Linked DNA regions of Rhodovastum atsumiense. The main gene of each other region encodes a partner of the protein of the gene in region 2 in a complex. Links are inferred from orthologs where the notes say so. Each region holds a gene or a part of one and is shown on either strand. Other genes may lie near its edges. The genes, in order: lpdA and NBY65_RS25950.

Region 1 (14,909 bases), 490 kb from region 2 along the record:
GCGCGCAAGGTGCTGGTCTCCGCCCCGGCCGATGGGGTCGACGCCACCATCGTCTATGGCGTGAACCACAAGGTGCTCACCCCGGACATGACCGTGGTGTCGAACGCCTCCTGCACCACCAACTGCCTCGCCCCGGTCGCCAAGGTGCTGCACGAGACCTTTGGCATCGAGCGCGGCTACATGGTCACGATCCATTCCTATACCGGCGACCAGCCGACGCTCGACACGCTGCACAAGGACCTGCACCGGGCCCGTGCCGCCGCGCTGTCGATGATCCCGACCAGCACCGGGGCGGCGAAGGCGGTCGGCCTCGTGCTGCCGGAGCTGAAGGGCAAGCTGGACGGCAGCTCGATCCGCGTGCCCACGCCGAACGTTTCCCTGGTCTCGCTCGACGTGGTGCTGACGCGCCAGCCGGCCGACAAGGCCGAGATCAACGCGGCGCTGAAGGCGGCTGCCGAAGGCGAGCTGAAGGGCATCCTTGGCTACAACACGGCGCCGCTGGTCAGCGCCGATTTCAACCATGTCCCCGAATCCTCCACCTTCGACGCGAGCCAGACCGCGATCGTCGATGGCGGGCTGGTCCGGGTCATGAGCTGGTACGATAACGAATGGGGCTTCTCCAACCGCATGGGCGACACCGCCGCGCTGTTGGGCAGCCTGTAGAGCAGCACGGGACGGCGCCGCCATGGCGCCGTCCGCCACAACAACAAATCAGCATCGGCACGCGATCGCGCCGGTCGGCAACGGCCAGCGTGGAGGCGCTTTCGCTCGTCCGGCAGCATCGCGAGAGGCAACACCATCATGAACGTCAGCTCCCCCCTCAGCCTGGCCCGCCCGCTGCCCGAGAGCGGATTCGCCGGCGTCGGTGAACGCGGCCGCTTCCGCCGTCATCGCCGCACCAAGATCATCGCCACCCTCGGGCCGGCAAGCTCGACCCCGGAGGTGCTGGCGCGCCTGTTCCAGGGGGGCGCGGACGTCTTCCGGCTCAATTTCTCCCATGGCAGCCACGAGGATCATCGCCAGCGGATCGTCATGATCCGTGAGCTGGAGCAGAAATTCGGCCGCCCGATCGGCATCCTCGCCGACGTGCAGGGGCCGAAGCTGCGTGTCGGCCGCTTCGCCGGCGGGCGCGTGCAACTGCAGACCGGGCAGCGCTTCCAGCTCGATCTCAACCCGACCCCGGGCGATGCCACCCGCGTCAACCTGCCGCATCCGGAAATCATCCAGGCCGCCGCCATCGGCACCACGCTGCTGCTCGATGACGGCAAGCTGCGCCTGCGCGTGGTGCGCAAGCGCGACGACATGCTGGAAACCGAGGTGACCGTCGGCGGCCCGCTCTCCGACCGCAAGGGCGTCAACGTCCCCGACGTGGTGCTGCCGATCCCGGCGCTGACCACCAAGGACCGCGAGGACCTCGCTTTCGCGCTCGACCACGGCGTCGACTATATCGGGCTGTCCTTCGTGCAGCGCCCCGAGGACGTCGCCGAAGCCCGCGCGATCGCCGCCGGCCGCGCCTGGATCATGACCAAGATGGAAAAGCCGCAGGCGCTGGAGAATCTCGACGAGATCGTGCGGCTGTCGGATGCGATCATGGTCGCGCGCGGCGACCTCGGCGTCGAACTGCCGCCCGAGGAAGTGCCACTGGCACAGAAGCGCATCGTCCGCGCCGCGCGGCAGGCGGGCAAGCCAGTGGTGGTGGCGACCCAGATGCTGGAAAGCATGATCACTGCCCCCGCGCCGACCCGCGCCGAAGCCTCCGACGTGGCGACCGCCGTATTCGACGGGGCGGATGCGGTGATGCTCTCGGCCGAGACCGCGGCCGGGCAGTTCCCTTACGAAGCCGTCAACATCATGGACCGCATCGTCGCCCGGGTGGAGCAGGATCCGGGCTGGCGGGCGATCATCGAGGCGTCTCGGCCCGCGCCGGAACGCTCGACCGCCGACGCCCTCGCGGCAGCGGCGCGGCAGGTGGCGCATACCATCGGTGCCGCGGCGATCTGCGCCTTTACCGCTTCCGGCAGCACCGCGCTCCGCGCTTCCCGCGAACGGCCCGAGGCACCCGTCATCAGCCTGACGCCGGACGCGGCGACGGCGCGCCGGCTCGCGGTGGTGTGGGGCGTGTACGCCGCCGCTTCGCCGGAAACCCGCACCGAAGCCGACCTGGTCAACAGCGTGGTTCGACTGGTCACACAGGCCGGACTCGTCACGATCTCCGCCGATATCGTCCTGCTTGCCGGCAAGCAGTTCGGTCAGGCCGGCGGCACCGACGCCCTGCGTATCGTGCGCGCTGCCCCGTAAGGGGCAGCGGTGGGGCTTTGCCCCACACCCCACCAGGAGGCTTTGCCTCCTGGACCTCCACCAAGGGCCATAAGGCCCTTGGATCCCATTCTTTGCCGCGCAGCGCTATTGGGGTGCAGGGGCCTTGTGGCCCCTGCTGGGTCCAGGGCGAAGCCCTGGCCTTGCCGGCAGCATGGCTGCCTGCAGCCGTGCCAGCGCCGGAATCGCCGGTTCCGGCGCGAACGGATCATCCACCTCGACCGGCCGGCCATCTTCCATCACCAGGACCCGGTCCGCGAACCCGCGCAACAGCCGCAGGTCATGCGTGATGAAGAGAAAGCCCACGCCATGCCTGCGGCGCAGCCCCGTCAGCAGTGCCAGCACTCGCGCCTGCGTGGTCAGGTCGAGACTGCTCACCGCCTCATCCAGCACCAGCAGCCGCGGCTGCAACGCCAGCGCCCGCGCGATGCACAGCCGTTGCAATTGGCCACCGCTGAAACGATGCGCCAGCCGCGACAACGCACCGGGATCAAGCTCCACCTGTTCCGCCAGCTCCCGGACACGGGCCCGCAACGGTGCCCCGGAGAGGCCCGCATAGCGTAGCGGCTCGGCAATCACCTCGAAGGCGGAGAATCGCGGACTGGTCGCCCCGTAAGGGTCCTGGAATACCGCCTGGATCGCACGGCGCGTGGCAGCCGCCATCCGTCCCCGATCATCGAGCAACGGCATGCCGTCGAAACGGACCTCGCCGCTGTCCGGCCACTCCAGGCCGAGGGCAATGCGCGCGAGCGTGCTTTTGCCGGCGCCGCTGGGGCCCAGCAACGCCACGCATTCACCGCGGCCCACATCAAGGGAGGCACGATCGAGCACACGCACCGCCTCGCGCGGGCCGAACAGGCCGCCCTGCCGGTACGATTTATCAACCTGCCGCAGTTCCAGCAGACTCATGCGCAGAGTGCCTCCGGCTGCAGCGCGAAATGCACGTCCAGCAGCGCGCGGGTGCAGGGATCGCGCGGTGTGGCGAACAGTCCGTGGGCATCACGGGATTCGACGATGCGCCCTTCGATGAGCACTGCCACCTCGTCGGCCAGCCGCGCCACCACGGACAGGTCGTGCGTCACCAGCAGGATGCCGATGCCGCGATGCCGGCGCAGCCCGTCCAGCAGATCGAGGATCTGCGCCTGCACCACCAGATCCAGGTCGGTGGTGGGCTCGTCGGCGACCAGGAACGGCGGATCGCAGGCCAGTGCCAGGGCGATTGCCACCCGTTGCAACATGCCCCCGCTGAGCTGGAACGGATAAAGCTCCAGCAGCCGGGCCGGCGCATCGAACCCGACCTCCGCCAGTCGCGCCACCGCGGTTGCCCGTGCGGCGCGCGCACCTGTTCCGGTCAGGGCCAGCGTTTCCTGGAAATGCCGGCCGATCGTCACGATCGGATTGAAGCAGCCCGTGGGGTTCTGCTGCACCAGCCCGACCGTGCGTCCGCGCAGCGCGACGACGCCCGCCTCGGTCAGCTCCACGCCATCGAGGCTGATGCTACCGGCGCTGCGCCGCACGCCGCGTGGCAGCAGCCCGAGCAGGGCGAGCGTGCTGAGGCTCTTGCCGCCGCCGCTGGTGCCAACCAGCGCCTGCACGCGGCCACGGGTGATGCCGAGATCGATGCCATCGACCAGCACCACCGGGGAGGCGGGCGATCCCGTTTCCAGCCGCAGGCCGCGCAGGGCGAGATCAGGCGGGCTCAATGCTCGTGCCCTCCCGTTGCGGGCCCGGCCAGGGTCGGATCGAGCCGGTCGCGCGCGGCGTCGCCCAGCAGGTTGAACGCCATGACGGTCACCAGGATCGCGGCCCCCGGTACCAGGATCAGCATTGGCGCCGTCCAGACGAAGGGCCGGGCATCGTTGATCATGATGCCCCATTCGGGGGTCGGCGCCGCCACCCCCAGGCCGAGGAAGGACAGCCCGGCGACATGCAGCATCCAGTGGCCCAGGTCGAGCGTGGACAGCACCACCAGTTGCCCGGCGATCGCCGGCAGGATGTGCCGGATCAGGATTGCCGTCCGCGATCCCCCGGCCACCCGTGCCGCGGCGATGTGGCCGCGCTGGCGCAGTTCCAGGGTGAGGCCACGCACCAGCCGCGCGTACCAGGCCCAGTGCGACAATGTGATGGCAATGATCACATTGGTCATCCCGGTGCCGAGCACGCCGATCAGGAACAACGCCAGCACCAGCGTGGGAATGGTCATGAAGGCGTCGCAGGTGCGCATCAGCACGGCATCGACGATCCCTTCGCAATAACCGGCGATGCCACCGACGATGCTGCCGATCGTCAGCACCAGCGCGAAGATCAGCGCGACCGCGCCGAGCGAGGTGCGGGTCCCGAACACGACGCGCGCGAACTGGTCGCGGCCGAGATGGTCGGTGCCCAGCCAGTGCTGTGCCGAGGGGGCCAGCAGCCGCGCTTCCGGATTGACCTCGGTCGGATCGAACGGAGTGATCCACGGCGCCAGCAACGCCACCGCCGCCAGCAGCCCGACCAGTCCCAGGCCGATCCACATGATCCAGGGACGCTCGGTCCCGGCCTGTCCGGTCATGTCAGGGTGCGTCCCAGGCGGATGCGGGGATCGATCCAGGCATAGGCGATGTCGATCACCAGGTTGCAGATCACGTAGATCATGGTCATCACCACCACGAAGCCCTGTAGCGCCGGGAAGTCGCGGTTGGAGATCGCCTGCAGTGCATAGCGCCCCACGCCGGGCCAGCCGAACACCACTTCCACCACCATCGCGCCGCCGAGCAGCTCGCCGATATGCAGGCCGATCGCGGTGAGCGGCGGGATCATGGCATTCAGCAGCACATGGCGCCCGATGACCGTGCGCTCGCTCAACCCGCGCGCCCGCGCGAACACCAGATGCCGGTTGCCCAGTTGCCCGAGCACGCTGCTGCGCACCAGCCGCAGCATGATCGAGGCCGACATCGCCGCCGTCGCGATCGCCGGCAGGATCAGGTGCTCGGGGCCGCCGCGGCCCATCGCCGGCAGCCAGCCGAGCGTGACCGCGAACAACAGGATCAGCAGGTAACCAAGCCAGAAATTCGGCACCGACACGCCAAGGAAGGCGACCACCCGGGTCAGGTGATCGGGCCAGCGATTGCGCGCCAGCGCGGCGACGACGCCAAGCGGCACGCCAAGGACAATCGTCAGCGCCAGCGCGGCGGCGGCCAGTTGCAGCGTCGCCGGCAGGAAGGTGGCGATATCTTCGAGCACCGGGTGCCGTGTCACCCAGGAGACGCCGAAATCGAGCCGCACCACGCCGGCCAGCCAGCTCAGGTACTGCACGGCGAGCGGCCGGTCGAGGCCAAGCTCGGTGCGTGCCTGCGCCACCGCCGCGTCGGTCGGCGGAATCTGCGACAGGCGCAGGTAATCCATGGCCGGATCGCCCCGACCCAGATGCAGCATCAGGAACAGCGCGAGCGAGACGATCAGCAGCAGCGGCGCCAGCGACAGCACGCGCCGGAGGATGAATCCCGACATCGGTGCCTCAGCCCGCGAGCGCCAGACGCTCGAACGGGATCTCGTTCCGGGTCGGGCCGAACGGCATGCGGCCGAGCGTCCTGCGCATCACCAGCTTGTTGGCGAGATAGGAGATCGGCAGGTAAACCGCCTGCTCGTGCAGCGTCCGCAGCAGCCACGCATACTCGGCACGCCGCTTCGTGTCGTCAGCTTCGACCAGTACTTCGCTGATCCGGCGGTCGATCTCGGCTTTCATCGGCAGGCCGCGCTGCGCCTGCCAGTCTCCGTGGGAGGGTGTCCGCATCGAGGCCATGAAGGCATGCGGATCGTACGGGGCGCCCCAGGTGTCGCCGAAGATCATGCCGAATTCGCCGGATTTCTGCCGTGCATAGAAGCTGCTCGCTTCCTCGCCGATCAGCCGCACCGCGATGCCCACCCGCGCGAGATCGCCCTGGACCGTTTCGGCGATGGCCTTCTGCAGGGCTTCCGTGCCGATGAAGGCGAGATCGAGGCTGCATGCCTGCCCTTGGCGGGTGCGGACCTTGCCGCCCGCCGGCAAGCTCCAGCCGGCCTCGTCGAGCAACCGCGTGGCCCTGGCCCGGTCGAAGGCGAAGGGCTCCAGCGGCACGTCGGTGTAGGGAAAATTGGGCGCGAACAGGGTTTCGGCGACCGGCTCGCTGTCGAGCAGGATGTTGCGCACCAGCGACGGCCGGTTGACGGCATGCAGGATCGCCCAGCGTACGACGGGATCGGTGGTCGGCCCCCGGCCCGAATTGAGCAGCAGCAGCCGTGAGGCGAGCGGGGGCGAAATCGCCGCCGTGAAGCGTGGGTCCGCTGAGAGACGGCGGAACGCGTCGCTGTCGAGCAGGTCGGTTCCGTAGAGCAGGTCGATCTCGCCGCTCTGCAGCGCCAGCGCCCGCGTGGTCGGATCGGGGACCACCTTGATCACCAGGCGCTCGACCTGGGGCGCATCCCCCCAATAGGCGTTGTTGCGCAGAAACACGTCGCGCTCGCCCCGCACTGTCTCGGCCAGCTTCCAGGGGCCGGTGCCGATCGGGGCGGCAATTCCGGCGGCGGTGTTGCCCCCGGGCGGGATCGCCGCCGGGGAGAGGAACCGCAGCGGCCGCACCAGCGCCAGTTCCAGCAGGGTCGGGTAATAGGGGTTGCGCAACCGCAGGCGGATCGTCATGGCGTCGAGGACATCGAGGCCCTCGATCTGGTTGATCAGGTCCAGCCACTGGTGCCGCGGCCGATTGGCGAGCACGGCATCGACATTGGCCTTCACCGCGGCCGCGTCGAACGCCACCCCATCGGTGAAGCGCACGTTCTCGCGCAGGCGAAAGACGTAGCTGCGGCCATCATCCTCGATGGTCCAGGCGGTTGCCAGACATGGCTCGATCCGCCCGCCTTCGACGTAGCGGACCAGCGGCTCGTAGACCATCGCCTGTGCGAACATCTGGTTGGGCGAATAGAGATGCGGGTTCAGGGGACCGACATTGACTGGCCACGCGACGGAAACCGTTGTCGATCGGGACGCGGTGGCAGAAGCGGGCAGGCAGGCAAGCGCAGCCAGCCCGGCGCTGCTGGCCAGCAAGGAACGGCGAAGCACGGGATGCCTCCACGGAACGAACCGCCGCGCCCCATCGCCGGGATGCCCCCGTGTAAGACGACAACGACGTCAGCGGTGTGACGAATTCTGAAAAAATCCTACCATCACGACGGCGAGAGTGTCCACACGGATATTTGCAGATGCATGCACAATTGCCGCCGACCCTACGTTGATGTGCAGGCGGCATTATTGCTGACTAGGAAATATATGATGCCAGGCCCGACTGCGCCTGGGGGAAGGGAAGGCCAGGAGGTGGGGCCTCCTGGCGCGCTGCTCTTCCTGGGGGGCGTGCGATGACGTCCGCCCTGTTTCCTTATTTCTCCAGAACGTAGGTTCCGGGGGCATCGTGCAGCGGTGGATGCGTGGCGTTGCCCAGCGTGGGCAGGGCTTGTCTGGGTCCCGAGCGCTCGGCGAGCCAGGAGGTCCAGTCCGTCCACCAGGTGCCGTCGTGCTTCGTCGCGCCCTGCAGCCAGGTCGTCGGTGTTGCCGGGGCCGGGGTGGCGTCGTTGGTCCAGTAGTTTCCCTTGCTGCCCGGCGGGTTGATCATGCCGGCGATATGGCCCGAGGACGCCAGGATGAAGCGCACCTTGCTGCCGACCAGTTGCGTGACGCGCCAGGCGGCATCCCAGGGCACGATGTGATCCTTCTCGGCGCCGACCGCGTAGAGATCGAGCGTGATGCGGCCAAGGTCGATCGGCTGGCCCTTGAGCGTGACCTTGCCCGGGACCATCAGGTTGTTCTCCAGGTAGGTGTTGCGCAGGTACCAGCTATGGGCGGCGCGGGTCATGCGGGTGCCGTCGCTGTTCCAGTAGAGCAGGTCGAAGGCTGCCGGCTTCTCGCCCATCAGGTAGTTGTTGACCACGTTCGACCAGATCAGGTCGTTGGAGCGCAGCAGGTTGAACATGTTCGACATGGCGCGGCTGTCGAGGTAGCCGCGTTCCATCATCTGCTGCTCGATCAGCTCGATCGCCGGTTCGTCGATGAACACGGCGGTGTCGCCGACGCGCGTGAAATCCTGCAGCGACACCATCAGGGTCAGCGAGGTGAAGCGCTTGTCCCCCTGTGCCGAGAGCAGGGCAAGCAGGATCGTCATCAGCGTGCCGCCGATGCAGTAGCCCATGGTGTTCAGGGTCTGGCTGCCGGTGATGTCGCGGATGACGTCACTTGCTTCCATCGGGCCGAGGCCGATGTAGTCCTCGATGGTGATGTCTTCCATCGACGCGTCGGGGTTCTTCCACGAGATCATGAAGACCGTGAAGCCCTGCGCGACCAGGAAGCGGACCATGCTGTTCTTCGGCTGCATGTCCATGATGTAGTACTTGTTGATCCAGGGCGGCACGATCAGCAGCGGCACCTGGTGCGCCTGCTCCGTGCTCGGGGTGTACTGGATCAGTTCCATCAGCCGGTTGCGATGGACGACCTTGCCGGGCGTGAGCGCCAGGTTGCGTCCCGGCGCGAAGGCGGTGGCGTCCACCATGCTCAGCCGGCCGGCCCGCAGGTCATCGGCGAGGTTGCGCGTGCCCTCGACCAGGCTCAGCCCGCCGGTCTCCATGATCCGGCGCAGCGCGGCGGGATTGGAGAACAGCATCAAGGTTGGGCTGGCGGCATCGATGAACTGGCGCAGATGGAAGGTTAGCCGCCGGCGCTCGGCTTCGTCGAGGTCGTTGGCCTCGCCCTGTTTCAGCAACCAGTCCGAGGCGAGCAGATAGGCTTCCTTCAGCACGCGGTAAGCGGGATTGAGCTGCCATTCCGGTGCGGCGAAGCGCTTGTCGGTTGGTTTCGGGGCGGCGGGGATCGGGCCGGAGGCCGCTTCCAGCCAGCGCTGTCCCGCTTCGTTCCAGGTGGCGAGAGCCGTTTGCCAGAGCCGCATGTTGAGTTCGGTAACCGATGCGAGCGCCGTCTCCGGGCGTCCCATGCCGCGCAGCCAGACGATGCGCAGCGCGCGTGCGACCTCGCCCCAGTCCACCGGCACGATGTCGCGCAGCGGATTGGCGTTCCATGTCTGGTCGATCGTGCGCAGCAGCGGATCGTTCGAGAGGATGTGGTTGATTTGCTCGATGCCGGTTGAAAGCAACGATTGCAGGGCATCCGGCGTCATCTGCCACCAGGCGCGGGCCGCATCGGGCTGGCCGGGCGGTACCGGGCCCGGAATTGAATCGAGGAAGGATGTCCACAGGCCGAACATGACGTCCGAACCGGGGATATGCGCGGATGGGCCGCCGGCTCTCGCGGGGTCCTGCCTCCCGGGGGCCCGGCCTTCGGGGGGATGCGTGTCGTTGCCCGTCTGCCGTGCTGTCGGCTTCGGCCGACGGTCGTCGGGACCTTGCTCATGCGGCATCGTTGCCTCCCTGTCCGGTTGGTGGCGCCGCCGCGTGACCGCGGCGGCGCAGGCAGGGCTAGTCTGTCATCACGCGGCGCGCCGTTCCAGACACATGGCAATCCCCATGCCTCCGCCGATGCACAGCGTCGCCAGGCCACGTTTTGCATCGCGCCGCCGCATTTCATGCAACAGGGTCGTCAGCACGCGCGCCCCCGAAGCCCCGATGGGATGGCCGAGCGCGATGGCGCCGCCATTGACATTCACCTTGCCGGTGTCCCAGCCGAGCTCCTTGTTCACCGCGCAGGCCTGGGCGGCAAATGCCTCGTTGGCCTCGATGAGATCGAGCGAGCCGACATCCCATCCGGCCTTCTGCAGCGCCTTGCGGCTGGAGGGGATCGGCCCGGTGCCCATGATCGAGGGATCGACGCCCGCGGTCGCCCAGGAGACGATGTGCGCGAGCGGCTCGATGCCGCGCCGGCGCGCTTCCTCGGCGCTCATGACCACGACCGCCGCGGCGCCGTCGTTGATGCCGCTGGCATTGCCCGCGGTGACGGTGCCGTCCTTGCTGAAGGCCGGACGCAGTTTCTGCAGCACCTCGAGCGTGGTTTCGGGCCTGGGGTATTCGTCGGTGTCGACCACCACGTCGCCTTTGCGGCCCTTTACCGTGACCGGGACGATTTCGTCACGGAAGCGGCCGGCCTTGATCGCCTCGTCGGCCTTGCGCTGGCTGTCGGCGGCGAACTGGTCCTGCTCGGCGCGGGTGAGCTGGTACTTGGTGGCGACGTTCTCGGCGGTCGTGCCCATGTGGTAGCCTTGGAAGGCATCGAACAGGCCGTCCTTCAGCATCGTGTCCATCAGGGCGAGGTCACCCATCTTGGTGCCGACGCGCATCTGTGCGCAATGCGGCGCCTGGGTCATGCTCTCCTGGCCGCCGGCGACGATGATGCTGGCATCACCGGTGGCGATCTGCTGGGCGGCGAGGGCAACCGCGCGCAGGCCGGAGCCGCAGAGCTGGTTGATGCCGAAGGCGGTGCGCTCGACGGGGATGCCCGCGGCGACCGAAGCCTGGCGGGCCGGGTTCTGGCCCGCCCCCGCGGCGAGGATCTGGCCGAGGATGACCTCGTCCACTTCACCGGGATGGATGCCGGCGCGTTCGATGGCGGCCTTCACGGCGATGCTGCCGAGCGCATGGGCAGGAAGGGTGGCGAAGGCGCCGTTGAAGCTGCCGACCGGGGTGCGGGCGGCGGAGGCGATGACGATGTCGGTCATGGATCGTTTCCCAAAGCTCGCAACAGGGATCAGCCAAAGTTACATGGTCGCGGTGACCGGGCTCAGTACATGTGCTGGCCGCCGTTGATGGAGAGGGTGGAGCCGGTGATGAAATCGGATTCATCGGACGTGAGGAACACGACGCCACGGGCGATGTCCTCGGCCCGGCCGAGCCGTCCCACCGGAATGCGGCCGATGATCTTCTGCAGCACTTCCTCCGGCACCGCGCGCACCATGTCGGTGTCAACATAGCCCGGGGCAATGGCATTGACGGTGATGTTGTAGCGCGCGCCTTCCTGCGCCAGCGCCTTGGTGAAGCCGTGGATGCCGGATTTCGCCGCGGCGTAGTTGACCTGGCCGTACTGCCCCGCCTGGCCGTTCACCGAGCCGATATTGACGATGCGACCGAACTTGCCGGCGCGCATGCCGTCCCAGGTCAGCTTGGACAGGTTGAAGCAGGAGCCGAGATTGGTGTCGATCACCGCGTCCCAGGCGTCGCGCGAGAGCTTGTTCATGGTGGCGTCACGGGTGATGCCGGCATTGTTGACCAGGATCTCGATCCGGCCGACTTCGGCTTCGATCTGCTTGACCGCCGCGGCGCATTGCTCGTAATCGGCGACGTCGAACTTGTAGCAGCGAATGCCGGTCTGCTCGGTGAAGGCCTGGGCCGCAGCGTCGTTGCCGGCGTAGCTGGCCACCACCGTGCGGCCGGCCCGCTGCAGGTGTTCGCTGATCGCAGCGCCAATGCCGCGCTGGCCGCCCGTCACCAATGCTACCCGTGCCATCTTACTTCTTTCCTTCCTCACTTCGACACCGCATGGAATGGCGGTGCCCCTTACGGATCGTTACTTATTTTGGAGCTTGACATGCATCCCGATCTGGCCGGGCAGGCCCCCTGCCAGGACGCCGGATGCCGTCGTCGCGGCGCCATGCATCGCAGCTTCTTCCATTTTGTAAAGGGATCGGTACATCAACCGAGCGAAATATCCCTCGATCATCATGCTTCCCCCGACCGGAAAACTGCGCTGGCTACCAAAGGTAGAATATTCCTGGTTAAATACAAGCAATAGAAATCCAGGAACCGGCATCCCGGGGCAATCTTGTGCCGGTTCGGGGATGATCCGGACCCTGCGGGGAGATGGCCTGCCACCGGCGTCACGCCGCCGGACCGGTCCCATGCGCACGGGCATGCAGGTCGGCGTTCACAAGATGGCGATCGCGCGGGGCGGCCGGGTGGTCCGACTGACTGAGCAAGTGCAGCATGCCGACGCCGTGGCATCCGATGGCGACGGCTATTGCCTGGTTTCCCCCTCGTCATTGGTTCCGGCATGCTGTTCCTGTAGCGGCCGGGATCCCTCCCGGCCGCCGTTGCGGATGCAGGCGGATCAGCCGAAGCGCGACAGCGCGTCCGCCCAGCCTTTCTGCAGTTGCTCGAAGGCCCGCTGCTGTGCCGTGCGCATGTCCTGCCAGGCGGCTTCCTGGGCCTGCCGTGCCTGCGCCAGCAGCCGGCTGGCCTGTTCGACGTTGTCGCGCATGGTCTGCACCGCGCGCTCGTAATTGGTGCGGGCTTCCGCCCCCATTTTTTCATAGGAGGCGCGGGCATCCGAGCCCGCCTGGGTCAGGCGCTCCTGGTACTCCTTGATCTGTCCCTGCCAGACCGCGATCTGGCCTTCCAGTTGCTGGGCGAATTCCTGTTGCAGCGTCATGGTCCGTTTGCTCCCTTGTTTGCGCTGAGGTCAGCGTCGTTTCGGCAGGTAGAGATCGGTGATGGTGCCCTCGAAGGCTTCCGCCGCCATGGCCACCGTCTCCGACAGGGTCGGGTGCGGATGGATGGTCAGGCCGATATCCTCGGCATCCGCTCCCATTTCGATCGCCAGCGCCGCTTCGGCGATCAGTTCACCGGCATTGGGGCCGACGATCCCGCAGCCGATGACGCGGTGCGTGGCTTCGTCGAACAGCAGCTTGGTCATGCCCTCGTCGCGGCCGAGCGAAAGTGACCGCCCGCTCGCCGCCCAGGGAAACACGCCCTTGCCGTATGGGATGCCCTTCGCCTTGCATTCGGTTTCGGTCAGGCCGGCCCAGGCGATTTCGGGATCGGTATAGGCGACCGAGGGAATCACCTTGGCGTCGAAATGGCTGTTCCGGCCGGCGGCGGCCTCGGCAGCGACCCGGCCTTCATGCGTCGCCTTGTGGGCGAGCATGGGCTGGCCGACGATGTCACCGATGGCAAAGATGTGCGGCACGTTGGTGCGCATCTGCCGGTCCACCGGCACGAAGCCGCGCTCGTCCACCGCCACGCCCGCGGCCTCGGCGGCGATGCCGCGCCCGTTCGGGCGGCGGCCGACCGCGACCAGGATGCGGTCGAAGCTGGCGGAGGGTGGGGCCTTGGCGCCTTCGAAATGCGCCACCAGCCCGTCCGGCGTCGGCTCCACCTTCGTCACCCTGGTCTTCAGGTGGATCGCCTCGTAGCGCTTCTCCAGGCGCTTGCCGAGCGGGGTGACGAGGTCGCGGTCGGCGCCGGGGATCAGCTGGTCCATCAGTTCCACGACCGTCACCGCGCTGCCGAGCGCGTGGTACACCGTCGCCATTTCCAGCCCGATGATGCCGCCGCCGATCACCAGCAGGCGCTTCGGCACGTCCTGCAGATCCAGCGCGCCGGTGCTGTCGATGACCCGGGGATCGTCATGCGGGATGAAGGGCAGGGTCACCGGCTCCGATCCCGCGGCGATGATGGCGCTGTCGAAGGAGACGGTGACCGGCGTGGTGTCGCCGCCGTTCACCGTGACCTGGTTCGGCGCGGTGAATTTGCCGGTGCCGCTGACCACGCTGACCTTGCGCTGCTTCGCCAGTCCCGCCAGGCCGCCGGTCAGGCGCTTCACCACGCCGTCCTTCCAGTCGCGCAGCCGGTCGAGGTCGATCTCCGGCCGGCCGAAGCGCAGGCCGGCATGGCCCATCTCCTGGGTTTCCTCGATGACCTTGGCCGCATGCAGCAGCGCCTTGGACGGGATGCAGCCGACATTGAGGCAGACGCCGCCGAGCGAGGACCAGCGTTCGACCAGCACGACCTTGCGGCCGAGATCGGCGGCACGGAAGGCGGCGGTGTAGCCCCCCGGTCCGGCGCCGAGCACCAGCACCTCGGCATGGTGGTCGCCCTTCGCCGCTGCCACGGCCGGCTTCGGGGCCGGGGCCGCCGCTTCCTCGCTGTCGAGTAAGGCGATCACGCTGCCTTGCGACACACGGTCGCCGACCTTGACCCGCACCTCGCCGATCGTGCCCGCCCGTGGCGCCGGCACGTCCATGGTGGCCTTGTCGGATTCCAGCGTGATCAGCGGATCCTCCGCCTTCACCTGGGCGCCCGGTGCGATGTGCACCTCGATGACCGGCACGTCCTTGAAGTCGCCGATATCCGGGACCGTGATTTCCACCGTCATCCTCGCGTCGCTCCCTCCTGAAGCATTGGCTGCATCACAGCACCAGGCGCCTGACATCCTCGAGCGAGTTGCAGAGATGGCGGGCGAAGCGGGCCGCCAGTGCCCCGTCGATGACGCGGTGGTCGTAGGAGACGAACAGCGGCAGCATCAGTCGCGGCAGGAAGGCGGTGCCGTCCCAGACCGGGGCCATGCGCGACCGCACCACGCCCAGGATCGCCACTTCCGGCGCGTTGACGATCGGCGTGAAGGTGGTGCCGCCGATGCCGCCGAGGCTGGAGATGGTGAAGCAGCCTCCCTGCATGTCGGCGGCACTCAGCTTGCCTTCACGGGCCTTCTTCGAGGTCGTGCCAAGATCCTGGCTGAGTTCGATGATGCCCTTGCGGTCGACATCCCGGATCACCGGGACCACCAGCCCCTCCGGCGTGTCCACGGCGACGCCGATATGGGTGTAGCGCTTGAGGATCAGGCTGGCCTTGTCCGGGCCGAGCGAGGCATT
Region 2 (14,931 bases):
CCCCATGCTTCCCGCCCGCGCCTGCTGGTCGTTTCGGCGATCGGGGTGGCCCAGATCCTGGCCTTCGGTGCTTCCTACTACCTGCCGGCCATCATCGCCGCGCCGGTCGCCGCCGATACCGGCTGGCCGTTGCCGTGGGTCGTCGGCGCCCTCTCGCTCGGGTTGCTGGTCTCTGGGCTGGTCTCGCCCGCGATCGGACGGCTGATCGAGCGGTCCGGCGGACGGCGGGTACTGGCGGGCAGTGCCGTGCTGATGGCGGCCGGATTGGCGCTGCTGGCCGGCGCCCCCTCGCTGCCGATGTTCCTGGCTGCGTGGCTGGTGATGGGACTGGCGATGGGGGCCGGCCTTTATGACCCGGCCTTCGCCGCACTCGGACGCCTGTACGGGGACCAGGCCCGCGGCGCGATCACCCAGGTGACGCTCTACGGCGGCTTCGCCAGCACGGTCTGCTGGCCACTCTCGGCCTTTCTGGTGGCACAGGTGGGCTGGCGGGGAACCTGCCTGGCCTATGCGCTGATCGCGCTGACCGTGATGCTGCCGCTGTATCTGATCGGACTGCCGCAGGAAGCGCCCCGTCCGCCCGCGCTGCCGGCAGCCGAGGCCGCCGCCCCGGCGCCGTCCCCGTGCGGGCGGCGCTCCGCGCTGATCGTCTTCGCCATGATCATGACCCTGTCCTCAGTGGTCACCACGGTGGTGTCGGTGCACCTGATCACCCTGGTACAGGCGCGGGGCCTGGACCTGGCCGCCGCGGTGGGGCTGGGCATGCTGATCGGGCCGGCCCAGGTCGGTGCCCGCGTGATCGAGGCCACGTTCGGCCGGCACCACCACCCGCTCTGGAGCCTGCTGGTCTCCATGGTGGCGGTGTCGGCGGGTCTGGCCATGCTGATGGGCGGCGCCGGCGTGATGGCCGCCGGGCTGGTACTGTACGGCGGCGGCAACGGCGTCCGCTCGATCGCCCGCGGCACGGTGCCGCTCGCGCTGTTCGGCCGGGAGGGCTACGCGGCGCTGATGGGGCAACTGGCGGCGCCTGCCCTGCTGGCGCAGGCGGCCTCGCCGGCGATCGGGACGGTGCTGATCGCGCAGGTCGGCCCCGTCGCGACGACCCTGCTGCTGTGCGCGGCGGCGGGGATCAACATCGCCTTGTGCCTGGTGCTGCTGGCCATCGCCCCGGTCAAACGGATCGGGGCCGCACCGCCGCGCCCCTGAAGGTGCGAGCGGGACGGCACCCTGTCGAAATGCTATTGCGAGTCAGTCGCAATAGCAGTAAAGACTTCGGCGTCGGCCACGATGACGGCCCGATCTTGCAGGAGCGCCGCGGCCCGGGTCCGCCCGACCGGGTCGCGGCATTCCTGGCGACAACCGGCGGTTCCCCTCTCTCTCGCGCCCGCCGGAGTGTCCGCGCACTGCCACCGCCGGCGCATCCGACCGGTTCCGGCCCGGATCGGCGCCCCGGCGGTGGCAGGTCATGTTGAACCGCGAAAGACCTCAGGACCGCTTTACCGCGCGGGCGCTCGGCAACATCAGCTTGCCCTCGATATGGGCGGCCAGGCGCTCGGCCGCCTGCGCCGCGCTGCCCGCCGTGGTATCGACGACGAGATCGGGCGCCTCCGGGATCTCGTAGGGCGCATCGATGCCGGTGAAGCCGGCGAGCTTGCCCGCCCGCGCCGCCGCATACAGCCCCTTGGGATCGCGCCGTTCGCAGGTGTCGCGGTCGGCGTGGATATGGATCTCGTGGAACCCTTCGCCCACCGTCGTGCGGGCCAGTGTCCGGTCGACCGCGCGCGGCGAGATCAGCGCCACCAGCACCACCATCCCGGCATCAGCCATCATGCGCGCCACCACGGCGGCGCGGCGCACGTTCTCGTGCCGGTCGGCCGGCGAGAAGCCGAGATCGCGCGACAGCCGCGCCCGCAACGTATCGCCGTCCAGCACCGCCACGTCGAGGCCGTGCCGGAACAGCAATGCCTCGGTGGCGCGCGCGATCGTGCTCTTGCCCGCGCCGGGCAGGCCGGTCATCCAGAACACGCCACTGCGGTGACCCTTCGCCTGCGCCCGTTCCCAGGTGCTGACCGCGCTGTCGACCGGGAACACCGAGGGCGCGGCGACGGCGAGCGGCGCCGGGCCGAGCAGCGGGGCGCCGCCGACGATCTGCTGGTGACGGTCCACCAGCACGCCGCGCCCGCCGGCGCCGGCGGCAGCGAAGGGATCGAACAGGACGCCTTCCGGGGCCGCCAGCGTGATCTCGGCGAAGCCCTCGGGCGGCACGTGGTCGGCGGGGTGTTCGGTCAGGTCCTCGATCTGCAGCACGGACTCGATCGCCGCCACCGTCACCGTGTGCTCGGCGGTGGCCAGCCGCAGGCGGAAGGATTCACCCACCCGCAACGGCTCCTGCCGCAACCAGAACAGCCGGGCGCGCAGCCGCGCCGCCCGCAGCGGCGGCTGGCCGGGCGGATGCAGCAGGTCGCCGCGATCCACTACCACGTCGGGTTCCAGCACCAGCGCCACCGACTGGCCGGCGACGGCGGCGATCTGGGGATTGGTGTGCCAGCCTTCGATCGCGGCGATGCGCGCCAGCGTGCCGTGCGGGCCGACCACCACGGCATCGCCGACCTTCAGCCGGCCGCTCTCGATCCGCCCGACCACCAGCCGCCGGTCATCGAACCGATAGACGTCCTGCACCGGCAGGCGCAGCGGCCCCTCCGCCTGCGAGGGCAGCGGCGGCACCTGCGCCAGGGCCTCGGTCAGCGTCGGTCCTTCGTACCAGGGCGTGTGCTCCGATCGCGCGGCCACGTTGTCGCCATGCCGCGCCGAGGCCGGGATCAGCACCACCGGGCGGATTTCCAGCCGCTCGAGCAGGGCCAGGACGGCGCTGCTGGCGGAAGCGATGCGGTCCTGGTCGAAGTCGAGCAGGTCGGCCTTGTTGAGCACCACGATGACGTGCCGCACACCGATCAGGCGCAGCAGCACGGCATGGCGGCGGGTCTGCTCCTGCGCGCCCTCGGCGATGTCCACCACCAGCACCGCGGCACCGGCCCCGGCGGCGCCGGTGACCATGTTGCGCAGGAACTGCCGGTGGCCGGGCGCATCGACGATGACGAAGGGCCGGCCATCCAGCACGAACGGCAGGCGGGTGCTGTCGATCGTCACCCCCTGGTCGCGCTCGGCCTGCAGGCTGTCGAGCAGGAACGACCATTCCACCTTCAACCCGCGCCGCTCGCTGGAGGCGATGACGGCATCGACCCGGCCTTCCGCCAGGTTGCCGGTGTCGTACAGCAACCGACCGATCAGCGTCGATTTGCCGTGGTCGACATGGCCGACGATGACGATCGGTGTCGTCGCGGTCGGCGGCGGGACCGTGACGGCCTCGACCGCGGGAGCCTCGGACATCTGCCTGTTCTCCCGCTCAGAGATAGCCGGCGATCCGCAGGCGCTCGAAGGCGTCCTCGGATTCATGGTCCATGGCGCGGCCGGCGCGCTCGGCCTCGCGCGTAGCCTGCAGCTCGGCGATGATCTCAGCGATGGTGGTGGCCTCGCTCACCACCGGCTGGGTGATGTCCTGGTCGCCGAGCGAGCGGTAGCGGCGGCCGTCGCGGGCGAAATAAAGGTCCACCACCGGGATGCCCTCGCGCTCGATGTAGCGCCAGACATCGATCTCGCGCCAGGCGAGCAGCGGATGCACCCGCACATGCGCCCCCGGCTCGACCGGGGCGACGAACTGGTCCCAGAACTCCGGCGGCTGGTTGCGCACGTCCCAGCGATGCCCGGCCCCGCGCGGGCTGAACACCCGCTCCTTGGCCCGCGTCGCCTGCTCGTCGCGGCGGATGCCGGCAATCACCCCGGCGAAGCGTTCCCGCTCGATCAGGTTGGCAAGGCCCACGGTCTTGCGCGCCGCCGAGCGCGCCGCGGGCGGCAGCGTGGGATCGATCTCATCGACCGGTGGGCAGCCACCGATGCGGAGGTCGAGACTCCATTCGACGGCATAGCGGTCGCGGAAGGCGTACATCTCCGGGAATTTCCGGCCGGTATCGACATGCAGCACCGGAAACGGCACCCGCCCCAGGAACGCCTTGCGCGCGAGCCAGACCAGCACGTTGGAATCCTTGCCGAGCGACCACAACAGCCCGAGCGGGCGCAGGCGCCGGTACGCCTCGCGCAGGATGAAAATGCTCTGGCTTTCGAGGTGATCGAGATCGGTCATGGCTCATTTCCGGTGGCTGGGGTCGCGGAAGGAGAAGCGGGGATTGGCTGGGGGAAAACCGGCTGTGGGTCGGGGCGCCGCGAGGCCGGGGAGCGATGGATGCCGCATTCGGTCTTGCCCGACCCGGCCCAGCGGCCGGCGCGGACATCCTCGCCCGGGCCCACGGCGCGGGTACAGGGGGCGCAGCCGATCGAGGGAAAGCCGCGCGCCACCAGCGGATGCGCCGGCAGGTCGCGCCGGCGGATCTCGGCGGCGATCTCGGCCGCGCTCCATTCGGCCAGGGGATTGAGCTTGACCCGGCCATCCACCTCTTCGCGCAGCGGCAGCACGGCCCGGCCGGCTGACTGGTAGCGCTTGCGCCCGCTGATCCAGGCATCGAACGGCGCCAGCGCGTGTTCGAGCGGCGCGACCTTGCGCAGCGCACAGCAATCATCGGGGATGAAGCGATGCAGCGTGCCGTCCGGATCGATCCGGGCCAGGGCGGCGGCGTCCGGCTGCACCACCCGCAGGTCGGTCAGGCCGAGTCGCGCAACGAGCTGCGTGCGATAGGCGAGGGTTTCAGGAAAATGCTTGCCGGTGTCGAGGAACAGCACCGGCAAGCCGGGATCGATCCCGGCGACCAGGGCCAGCAGCAGCGCGGATTCGGCCCCGAAGGATGAAACCACGGCGATGTGGCCATGGTGGGTGCGCACGATGGCCTCGCGCAGGAGGTCGATGGCAGCCCCGGCCTTCGGGAAAAGCGGATCGACCGGCTGTAGCGCGCGGGCATGGAATGTCGTCACGATGCCCCCCGACCTTCGGCGCGGTGAACCTGACCGCAAAATGTACGTTGTAATTTTGTCATTCAAGCATGTTTTACGTTATCTTATTGCAATTCATGACGGCCATGCATCGCTCGCGCGTGATGGCGAGGCGCGCCGATTTCCCGGCCCAATGACAAGGACACAGGCTGACCTCCCGCTGACCGTCCGGCCAGTTGGTTGCACACGTGATAAAGCCATTCGGCCGCGTGCCCCGACAAAGGGCACGCGGCGGATCAACCGTGGGGCCGGCGATTCATCTCACGCCATATTGGCGTGCTTGATACTTATACCAGTGCCGCCGGAGGTCGCGATTAAGATCGTGTTTAGATCGTGTAATTGAACGCTTCGTACGACAGATCCCGCAGAATCTGGTCCATGGTCTGGGAAGGCCGATCCGGCGTTTCCGTCCGGATCACCCGCGCCGGCACCCCCGCGACGGTCGCATGGGCGGGCACCGGCCGCAGCACCACCGAGCCGGCGGCGATGCGGGCGTTCTCGCCGACCACGATGTTGCCGAGCACCTTCGCCCCCGCCCCGATCATGACGCCGCGGCGGACCTTGGGGTGGCGGTCGCCCGCCTCCTTGCCGGTGCCCCCGAGGGTGACGTTCTGCAGCATCGAGACATCGTCTTCCAGCTCGGCGGTCTCGCCCACCACCAGGCCGGTGGCATGGTCAAGGAAGATGCCCTGCCCGAACCGGGCGGCCGGATGGATGTCGGTCTGGAACACCTCGGAGGAGCGGCTCTGCAGATACAGCGCGAAATCACGCTCGCCGTTGCCCCAGAGCCAGTGCGTCAGGCGATGCGCCTGGATGGCGTGGAACCCCTTGAAATACAGGAACGGCTCGATGAACCGTTCGCAGGCCGGATCGCGCTCGTAGACCGCGGTGATATCCGCGCGCACCGCCGTGCCGATCGCCGGATCCGCCGCCAGCGCGCGATGGAAGGCCTGCACGATCAACGGCAGGGAGATCACGTCGTTCTTCAGGCGTGAGGCGACGCGATGCACCACCGCGCCTTCGAAACTGGGCTGGTTGATGATGGAATCGAGAAACAGCGGCGCGAGCTGGGGGGCGCAATGATAGGCCTCCTCCGCTTCCTGCCGCAGGCGCGACCACAGGGAATCTGTGAATTCCTGCAGATCCTGCGGGTTTCGGGAGACCAGGGTCAGGTGGCCGAGGGTCGGACGCGGCATTGGCGAGGTCTCCTGCCTGAGGGGCTGTGCAGGGCGGGTGAGCGAGGTGGCGATGGCGCAGCTATGTCGGTGCGGTCACCGGAAGGCGCAAGCGAGGCCGGGTAAAGATTCACTTCCGGGCCGGCCGCGATGTTTCGCTTATGTCCATACCACGCCACCGACAAGCGAATTGCCCGAATGCGAGAGATGCCGCCGGGCGCATGCTCTCATCGCGGTGGGATAACGATCCGGGCCGCGCGCCTCGCCATCAGGTTGCCAGCAGGTCGCTGGTCACGAAGGGAACGCCGAAGGTGCGCTGCAGCCGCTCGCGGGCGATGTCGATGCTGCTGTGGCCGGATGCCGCGGGCAGGCCGATCCCGCGGCAGGCATCCTCGATCACCACCACCGAGAATCCCAGCGCCACCGCGTCCTCGGCCGACCAGGCCACGCAGAAATCCGTAGCAAGCCCGGTCAGGAACAGCCGCCGGAACCCGCGCGCGCGCAACCAGGCATCCAGGCAGGTCGAGGTGGTGCGGTCGTTCTCGCGGAAAGCCGAGTAGCTGTCCACCGAAGGATGCCAGCCCTTGCGCAGGATCAATTCGATGCGCGCCTGGTCGAGCCCGTTATGCAGGGCCGCCCCCGGGCTGCCTTGCACGCAATGATCGGGCCACAGCGTCTGCGGCCCGTACGGCGCGCCGACCGTCTCGAACGGCGCCCGCCCCGGGTGGGCACTGGCAAAGGAGGCGTGCCCCGGCGGGTGCCAGTCCTGGGTGGCGACCGCATGCCGGAACGGCCCGGCAAGCAGGCGGTTGATCACCGGCAGCACGGCATCGCCGTCCGGGACCGCCAGCGCGCCACCGGGCATGAAGTCCGGTTGGACATCGACCAACAGCAACGCGTCCGTGACCGGATCGATGCGGATGCGCTCGGCCATCATCCCTCTCCCCTTATTCCATGAACAGCGCGGCCGGCTGTTCCAGCCGCGCCTTCACCTCCTGCACGAAGGTCGCCGCGTCCCAGCCATCGATCACGCGATGATCGAAGGAGCACGACAGGTTCATCATCCGTCGCGCCACGATTCCTCCCCCCTGCACCACCGGCTGCTCGACGATGCGGTTGACCCCGACAATCGCCACTTCCGGCGGATTGATCAACGGCGTGCTGACGATGCCGCCGAGCGGGCCGAGGCTGGTGATGGTCAGCGTCGAACCGCTCAGCTCCTCGCGCCCGGCGTGGCCCTCGCGCGCCGCCGCCGCGAGCCGGGCGATGCCGGCGGCAGCCTGCCAGAGGTCCAGCGCCTCGGCATGGCGCAGCACCGGCACCATCAGCCCGCCCGGCGTCTGCACGGCGATGCCGGCATGCAGGGCGGCATGGCGGCGCAGGATCCCGGCCGCGTCGTCGTACTGCGCATTCACCTGCGGCACGCGCCGGATCGCGCCGACCAGGGCCCGCAGCAGGAAGGGCAGCAGCGTCAGATGCGGCCGGCCGGGATGGCGCGCATTCAGGTCCGCGCGCAGGTCCTCGAGCGCGCCGACATCGATGGTCTCGACATAGGAAAAATGCGGGATGCGGCGCCAGGACTCCTCCAGCCGCTCGGCGATGCGCCGGCGCAACCCGGTCAGGCGCAGGTCCTCGACCTCCGTGCGGAGTGGCGTGGGGAGGGCTGCGCCGTCGCGCAGATGTGCGTCGAGATCGGCATGAGTGACCCGCCCTTCCGGTCCGCTGCCGGCAATGCCGTGCAGATCGATGCCGAGGGCGCGGGCGCGTTGCCGCACCGCCGGCGCTGCCAGCACGCGCGCCGCCGACGCGGGCAGCGTCGCCACCGGAGCCCTGGCCTCATGCCCATCGACGCCCACATTCCTGGCCGGGGACGCCTCCCCCATCGCTGCCGCCGGCCTGGATTGCGCCAGCGCCGGCTGCGGCTTTTCCTCCACCTCCAGCACGATCAGCTCCGAGCCCACGGGAATCCGCTCGCCCGGCGCGCCCTTCATCGAAACCACGGTCCCGGCGCGCGGACTGGGAATTTCCACCGTCGCCTTGTCGGTCATCAGCTCGACCATCGGCGCGTCCTCGGCGATCGCATCGCCCGGCCGGACATGCCAGGCGATCAGCTCGGCCTCGGCGATGCCCTCGCCGATATCGGGCAGGCGGAAGACGAAGCGCCCCATGGCTCAGCCCTCCAGCGCCCGCCGCATGCCGGCGGCAACACGGTGCGGCCCCGGGAAATAGGCCCATTCCAGCGCGTGCGGATACGGCGTGTCCCAGCCGGTCACCCGCTCGATCGGCGCTTCGAGGTGGTGGAAGCAATGCTCCTGCACCAGCGCCGAGAGTTCCGCGCCGAAGCCACCGGTGCGCGTCGCCTCGTGCACGACCACGCAACGACCGGTGCGTCGCACCGAGGCGGTGATGGTCTCGATGTCCAGCGGGATCAGCGTGCGCAAATCGATTACCTCGGCGTCGATGCCGCTTTCCGCCACCGCCGCCAGGGCCACGTGCACCATGGTGCCATAGGCGAGCACCGTCAGGTCCTCGCCCTCCCGTACCACCGCCGCCTGGCCGAGCGGCACCGCGTAATAGCCCTCCGGCACCTCGGCCCTGGGATGCCCCGCCCAGGGCACGGCCGGCCGCTCGGGATGGCCGTCGAAGGGACCGCCATAAAGGCGCTTGGGCTCGAAGAAGATGACCGGGTCGTCGTCCTCGATGGCGCTGATCAGCAGGCCCTTGGCGTCGTAGGGATTGGACGGGATCACCGTCTTCAGCCCGCAGACATGGGTGAAGATCGCCTCCGGGCTCTGGCTGTGCGTCTGCCCGCCGAAAATGCCGCCGCCGCAGGGCGCGCGCACGGTGATCGGGGCCGTGAAATCCCCGGCCGAGCGGTAGCGCAGCCGCGCCGCCTCGGAAACCAGTTGGTCGGTCGCCGGATAGATGTAGTCGGCGAACTGGATCTCGATCACCGGCCGCAGCCCGTACGCCCCCATGCCGACGGCGACGCCGATGATGCCGGCCTCGGCGATCGGGGTGTCGAAGCAGCGCGCCGGGCCGTGCTTCCTCTGCAGCCCCTCGGTGCAGCGGAACACGCCGCCGAAATAGCCGACATCCTCGCCGAAGATCACCACGTCCGGATCGCGCGCGAGCATCACGTCCATGGCCGAATTGAGCGCCTGCACCATCGTCATCGCCGGCATCGCTCAGCCCTCCATCGCATCGCGCTGCTCGCGCAGGTGCCAGGGCATCTCCTTGAACACGTCGTCGAACAGCGTGGCGGGATCGTGCTCCGTCTCGCCCAGCGTGCCGTTCGCCTCCGCCGCGCGATAGGCCACGCGCACCTCTTCGGCCGCTTCCGCCTCGGCCTGGGTGTGGCGTTCCTCCGACCATGCGTCGCGCGCGATCAGGTGCGCCTTCAGCCGCGCCACCGGGTCGCCGAGCGGCCAGGACGCGGCCTCGGCGGCGGGGCGGTAGCGTGCGGGATCGTCGCTGCTGGAATGCGGGCCGGCGCGATAGGTGAAATGCTCGATCAGGGTGGGGCCGAAATTGCCCCGCGCCCGCGCCGCCGCCCAACGGGAAGCCGCGTAGACCGCCAGGAAATCATTACCGTCCACCCGCAGCGCGGCGATGCCGTAGCCGGCGGCGCGCGAGGCGAAGGTGGCGCCCTCGCCGCCCGCCACCCCCTGGAAGGTCGAGATGGCGTACTGGTTGTTCACCACGTTCAGGATCACCGGCGCCCGGTAGACGCCCGCGAAGGTCATCGCGTTGTGGAAATCGCCCTCGGCGGTGGCGCCCTCGCCGATCCAGCCCGCGGCGATGCGGTCGTCGCCCTTCAGCGCCGCCGCCATCGCCCAGCCCACCGCCTGCGGAAACTGCGTGCCCAGGTTGCCGGAGATCGAGAAGAACCCGGCCTCCTTGCTGGAATAGAGGATCGGCAGTTGCCGGCCCTTCAGCCGATCGCCGCGGTTGGAGAAGATCTGGTTGATCATCTCCACCAGCGGCCAGCCGCGCGCGATCAGGATGCCCTGCTGGCGGTAGGTGGGGAAGGTCATGTCGCGCGGATCGAGCGCCATCGCCTGCGCCACCGCGACCGCTTCCTCGCCGGTGCAGCGCATGTAGAACGAGGTCTTGCCCTGGCGCTGCGCCCGGGCCATCCGCTCGTCGAAGGCGCGGGTCCGCAACATGGTCCGCAGGCCACGGCGCAGCGTCTCGGCATCCAGGCCGGGATCCCAGGGGCCGACCGCCTCCCCGGCCTCGTCAAGCACGCGAATCAACAGGTTGGCGAGGTCCTGCGTCTCACGCGGATGCACGTCGATGTCAGGGCGTGGCACGGCGCCGGCGGGCGGCACCTGCACCCAGGAGAAATCGGGCGGCTGGCCCGGCCGGGCCGGCGGCTCCGGGAAGTGCAGGCGCGGCGTTGCCCCGCCCTCGGGCGTCGCGTTCCGGTCCGGCCCGTCCATGCGCTCCTCCCTCGATCAGCCGTTGCCGCATCGGGAGAGGTGCGCATCACGCGGGAAACCTCCCGCTCAATTCGCGTTTTTCACGCAGGCTTGATCTTGGGGCGTTGCCCCAAACCCCACCAGGAGGCTTCGCCTCCTGGACCTCCACCAAGGGCTTCGCCCTTGGAACCCATGACTCTGTGCCGCGCAGCGCGAACGGGATCCAAGGGCCTTGTGGCCCTTGGCAGGTCCAGGGCGGAGCCCTGGCCTTTACTTCAGGACGATCTCAACCCGCCGGTTCTGCGGCTCACGCACGCCCTCGGCGGTCGGCACCAGGGGGCGGGTCTCGCCGAAGCCCTGCACGGTGATCGCCTGCCGCGGCACGCCGTTGCGCACCAGCTCCGCTGCGACCACCTCGGCCCGCTGCAGTGACAGGCGCTGGTTGTAGGCCGCGGTGCCGGTCTTGTCGGCATGGCCGGCGACCTCGATGCGCGTCACCTGCACGCGCGTGGTCGCCTGTGCCGCCTCGGCCACGATCTGGCGCGCCCGATCGGTCAGCGCCGCGCTGTTCCAGTCGAAGAAGACCAGGTAGCTGCGCGTCGGCGCGGGGGCCGGCGCCGTGACCGGCGCGGGCACCGGGGCCACCGCGCCGGCCGGCGGCGTGACATTGAAGGCATACCGCAACCCGACCAGCGCGGAGTGGTTGTGCTGGTCGCTGGTGATGACGTGCAACCCGCCCGGGCCGGAATAGCCCTGCTTCCCGTTCACGCCGAGGAACCGGTATTCCAGCGTCGCCGAGAGCCCGACCACCCAGGGTACCGGAAACGCCGTGCCGGCGATCGCCTGATAGGCGAAACCACCCTGGGTGCCCGACCAGGATTGCTGCGTGCCGCCGGCGACCTGCCAGCTTCGCTGCTCGAGCCACTGATAGCCGGCGCCGGCGCCCAGGTAGGGGAACACGTAGGGCGAGCCGATATCCATGTCGAACAACACGTTCGCCATGGCGCCATAGGTCTTCTGGTCGCCGCCGAGCGCCGTGACGCCGGTTGGCACGCTGCCCTTGTTGGCCCCGTTGCGCCGGTAGCTGCCTTCCAGTTCCAGCCGCACGCCATTGCCGAAGCCCCAGCCGACGCTGCCGACCGCGGCGAAGCCGGGGTCGAAGTTCAGGCGCTGGTCACCCGGCAGTCGTACCGACACGCCGCCCACGGTGGAACTACGGATGCGCTCCTGCTCGAGCCAGTTCGCGCCGGCGCCGCCACCGACATAAAGCCCCTCGATGGGTTGCGCCCGGGCGGCGAGCGGGAGGGCGATCAGGGTGGTGGCAAGCAAAGCGCGCTTCATGCTGTCCAATCCGGTCGAGGGCATCGTGCCATATGGAGCCAAACTGCGAGTCGGCCCGCTCCCGGACACTGTACGCCTCCGCGAGCGGCCCTGCGGTAGCGAAGCTGTGGCCAGGACGCAACAGTGACCGATACGGGAAGCGGAACGTCGCTTCAACCCGAAGGTTTCGCCACCCGATCGGACCAAAAGGTGAAAATGCCCGCCTTTCTCCCCGTCAGACGATCTTGCAGTCGAAAGGCGGCAGCAGATCGGGGCTTTCGAACTCCAGGACCCAGAGATCGGGGTCGCGCCGGACCTGGCGCTCGATGTAGGCGTCGGCCACTGCCTGCTCCACCGCGACGGGGCCGGTCGCCCGGATCCAGGCGGCCTCGCCCTCGGCGGTGCGGATCTGCGACAGCACGGACAGCCCCTGGCGTCCGCGCAGCACCACCAGCACGCCGCCGGCATCCTCGTCGCCCCGGCGCAGCACCGCGCCGTAGCGGCCATCGGCGTGGCCCAGCCGCAGCGCCATCTGCACCCAAAGTCCTACCTTCACCCGCGGCATGCTCATGACGGACGCACCGAGTCGCTCATGCCGCGCAGATGAGCCTCTTCCCCTTCGGGTTGGCAATCCCCGGACGCGGCGGCAGGATCGGACTGGCATTCCGGCCGATCGGCGCAACATCCTGGGCGCGCAACGGGCAACGGAGGGATCGGAATGAGGGCATACCTGGCCGCACTGCTGATCGGGCTGGCGTGCGCGGCCGCACCGGCCCGCGCCGATGACCGCATCGCCTTCGGCACCGACTGGCTCGCCGAGGCCGAGTACGGCGGCTACTATCAGGCGCTGGCGAACGGCATCTATCGCCGGCACGGCCTGGACGTGACCATCCGCCAGGGTGGCCCGGGCGTGAACCAGACACAGTTGCTGCTCGCCGGGCGGCTGGATGTCGCCATCGCCTCCAACAGCTTCATCGCCCTCAACTTCGTGAAGGAAGCCATCCCCTTCCGGGTGGTCGCGGCGATGTTCCAGAAGGACCCCTCGGTGCTGATCGCCCATCCCGGGCAGGGCCATGACAGTTTCCCGGCCCTGCGCGGCAGGCCGATCATGATCAGCGCCGATACCCGGTCCGGATGGTGGAACTTCCTGCGCGCCAGGTTCGGCTACAGCGACGCCCAGATCCGCCCCTATACCTTCAACCTGCAGCCCTTCCTGGCCGACAAGGGAGCGATCCAGCAGGGTTTCCTCGGGTCCGAGCCGTTCTCCATCCGCGCGCAGGCCGGGTTCGATCCGGTGGTGCTGCTGATCGCCGATGCCGGATTCTCCGGCTATGCGCAGCTCTTCGCCACCTCGGATCGGCTGATCGCCACAAAGCCCGATCTGGTGCAACGCTTCGTCGATGCCTCGATCGAAGGCTGGCGGTCCTATCTCGGGGATGATCCGGCACCGGGAAATGCCCTGATCCGCAAGGACAACCCGGAAATGACCGAGGCCTTGCTCGCCTACGGCCGGGCGGCGCTGAAGCGGCACGGGATTCTCGAGTCCGGCGATGCCGCCGGCCGTGGCATCGGCGTGATGACCGATGCGCGCTGGGCCGATTTCTTCACCACGATGTCCGCCCAGGGGCTCTATCCCGCCGACCTCGACTGGAAGCGCGCCTATACACTGCGCTTCATCGACCACGCGGCCGGGACGGAGACCCGGCGTCCGTGATGCGACGCGACACATTTCGCTCTGCCGGGCGCGCGTGCTGACGCTGGAGCGGCTCGGGCGCCGCTTCCCCAACGGCACCGAAGCGCTGCGCGATGCGTCGCTGCGGCTGCAACAGGGCGATTTCGTGGCCCTGCTTGGCCCTTCGGGCTGCGGCAAGTCGACGCTGCTGCGCCTGATCGCCGGGCTGGACGCGCCGGATGCCGGCCGCATCCACTGGGACGGCGGCCAGGCCCCAGCCCCTGGCGAAATCGGCTTTGTCTTCCAGGACGCGACCCTGCTGCCATGGGCCAGCGCCGCGGAGAACGTGTTCCTGCCACTACGCCTGCGCGGGGTAGCGCGGGGGACGGCAGGCCCGGCGGTGCAGGCGGCCCTGGCGCGCGTGGGCCTCGACGGCTTCGCCGCGGCGCTGCCACGCGAATTGTCGGGCGGGATGCGCATGCGCGTCTCGATCGCCCGCGCCCTGGTCAGCCGCCCGCGCCTGCTGCTGATGGACGAGCCTTTCGCCGCCCTCGACGAATTCACCCGCCACGGCCTGCAGGAAGACCTGCTGGCATTGTGGCGCGAACTGTCCTGCTCGGTGGTGTTCGTCACCCATTCGATCTACGAGGCCTGCTTCCTCGCCCGGCGCATCGTGCTGATGACACCACGGCCCGGGCGCATCGTCACCGAGATCGAATCGCGGCTCACCGCTTCGCCGGAAGCCCGGCTCGACCCCGCCTATGCGGCCCTGGTCGCCGACGTGACACACGCCCTGCAGCAAATTCCCACCGCCGAAGGTCCCCTCGCCCCGTCCCATGCCGCGGCGCCGGCCTGGGCGGGTCAAGGCTGGCGGCAGGACCGCCCGTGACCCGCGCCGCGCCATGGCTGTTCGCCCTGCTGTTCCTGTCGCTGTGGGAAATTGCCGTTCGTGCCAGCGGCGTTCCGGTCTATCTCGTTCCCGGTCCGGTTGCGGTCCTGGGCGCCTTCCTCGACGCGCCGTCGCTGTTGCTGGCCTCGCTGGCGTCCACTCTCGGCGTGACCCTGGTGGCGCTGGCGGTTTCGGCCGGGCTTGGCGTCGCCCTGGCCCTGCTGATGCAGGCCAGCCCGCTGGCCCGCGCCGCCTTCCAGCCCTGGACGGTGGTATTGCAGGTGACGCCGATCGTTGCGATCGCACCGCTGGTGATTGTTTGGGTGGGCGATCCGTTCGCCTCGGTGGTGATCTGCGCCACCATCATCGCCTTCTTCCCGGTGTTCTCCAACACCGCCGCGGGGCTTGCCGCGGCGCCGGCGGAATTGCTCGACCTGTTCCGGCTGAACGGGG

Evidence for each region.
Region 1: the proteins of NBY65_RS25950 (region 2) and lpdA are in contact, whole or in part, in a crystal structure (PDB 1EBD), measured with the Geobacillus stearothermophilus proteins. The link is inferred for Rhodovastum atsumiense from one-to-one orthologs. Residues at the interface, in WP_033016211.1 of Geobacillus stearothermophilus: Ile130, Ala131, Met132, Pro133, Arg136, Arg140, Glu141, Asn155, Arg157; in WP_049624544.1 of Geobacillus stearothermophilus: Pro340, Ser341, Asp344, Tyr345, Arg403, Asp406, Val408, Glu431, Ala432, Gly433, Asp438.

Annotation. Positions count from the first base shown.
Region 1 is NZ_OW485601.1:6,246,504-6,261,412, reverse strand. What follows is about bases 12,067-14,909. They hold lpdA (dihydrolipoyl dehydrogenase), read right to left. Parts: upstream 14,414-14,909; coding sequence 12,719-14,413; downstream 12,067-12,718. Other genes in these bases: NBY65_RS28130 (sll1863 family stress response protein), read right to left, coding at 12,368-12,688; NBY65_RS28135 (hypothetical protein), read right to left, coding at 12,067-12,070. Outside these bases: gap (type I glyceraldehyde-3-phosphate dehydrogenase), read left to right, coding at 1-663; pyk (pyruvate kinase), read left to right, coding at 802-2,298; NBY65_RS28175 (ABC transporter ATP-binding protein), read right to left, coding at 2,404-3,225; NBY65_RS28170 (ATP-binding cassette domain-containing protein), read right to left, coding at 3,222-4,019; nickel ABC transporter permease subunit NikC, read right to left, coding at 4,016-4,867; nickel ABC transporter permease subunit NikB, read right to left, coding at 4,864-5,805; nikA (nickel ABC transporter substrate-binding protein), read right to left, coding at 5,813-7,393; NBY65_RS28150 (PHA/PHB synthase family protein), read right to left, coding at 7,707-9,731; NBY65_RS28145 (acetyl-CoA C-acetyltransferase), read right to left, coding at 9,801-10,982; phbB (acetoacetyl-CoA reductase), read right to left, coding at 11,045-11,767; more of NBY65_RS28135, read right to left, coding at 11,828-12,066. UniProt on the Escherichia coli protein: Lipoamide dehydrogenase is a component of the glycine cleavage system as well as of the alpha-ketoacid dehydrogenase complexes.
Region 2 is NZ_OW485601.1:5,748,566-5,763,496, forward strand. What follows is about bases 6,232-9,096. They hold NBY65_RS25950 (dihydrolipoamide acetyltransferase family protein), read right to left. Parts: upstream 8,342-9,096; coding sequence 7,121-8,341; downstream 6,232-7,120. Other genes in these bases: pncA (bifunctional nicotinamidase/pyrazinamidase), read right to left, coding at 6,442-7,107; NBY65_RS25955 (alpha-ketoacid dehydrogenase subunit beta), read right to left, coding at 8,345-9,096. Also shown: NBY65_RS25920 (MFS transporter), read left to right, coding at 1-1,206; cysC (adenylyl-sulfate kinase), read right to left, coding at 1,486-3,387; sulfate adenylyltransferase subunit CysD, read right to left, coding at 3,404-4,198; NBY65_RS25935 (phosphoadenylyl-sulfate reductase), read right to left, coding at 4,195-4,914; cysE (serine O-acetyltransferase), read right to left, coding at 5,325-6,194; more of NBY65_RS25955, read right to left, coding at 9,097-9,358; NBY65_RS25960 (thiamine pyrophosphate-dependent enzyme), read right to left, coding at 9,362-10,618; NBY65_RS25965 (OmpA family protein), read right to left, coding at 10,868-11,938; NBY65_RS25970 (DUF1491 family protein), read right to left, coding at 12,153-12,488; NBY65_RS25975 (ABC transporter substrate-binding protein), read left to right, coding at 12,636-13,631; NBY65_RS25980 (ABC transporter ATP-binding protein), read left to right, coding at 13,666-14,478; NBY65_RS25985 (ABC transporter permease), read left to right, coding at 14,475-14,931.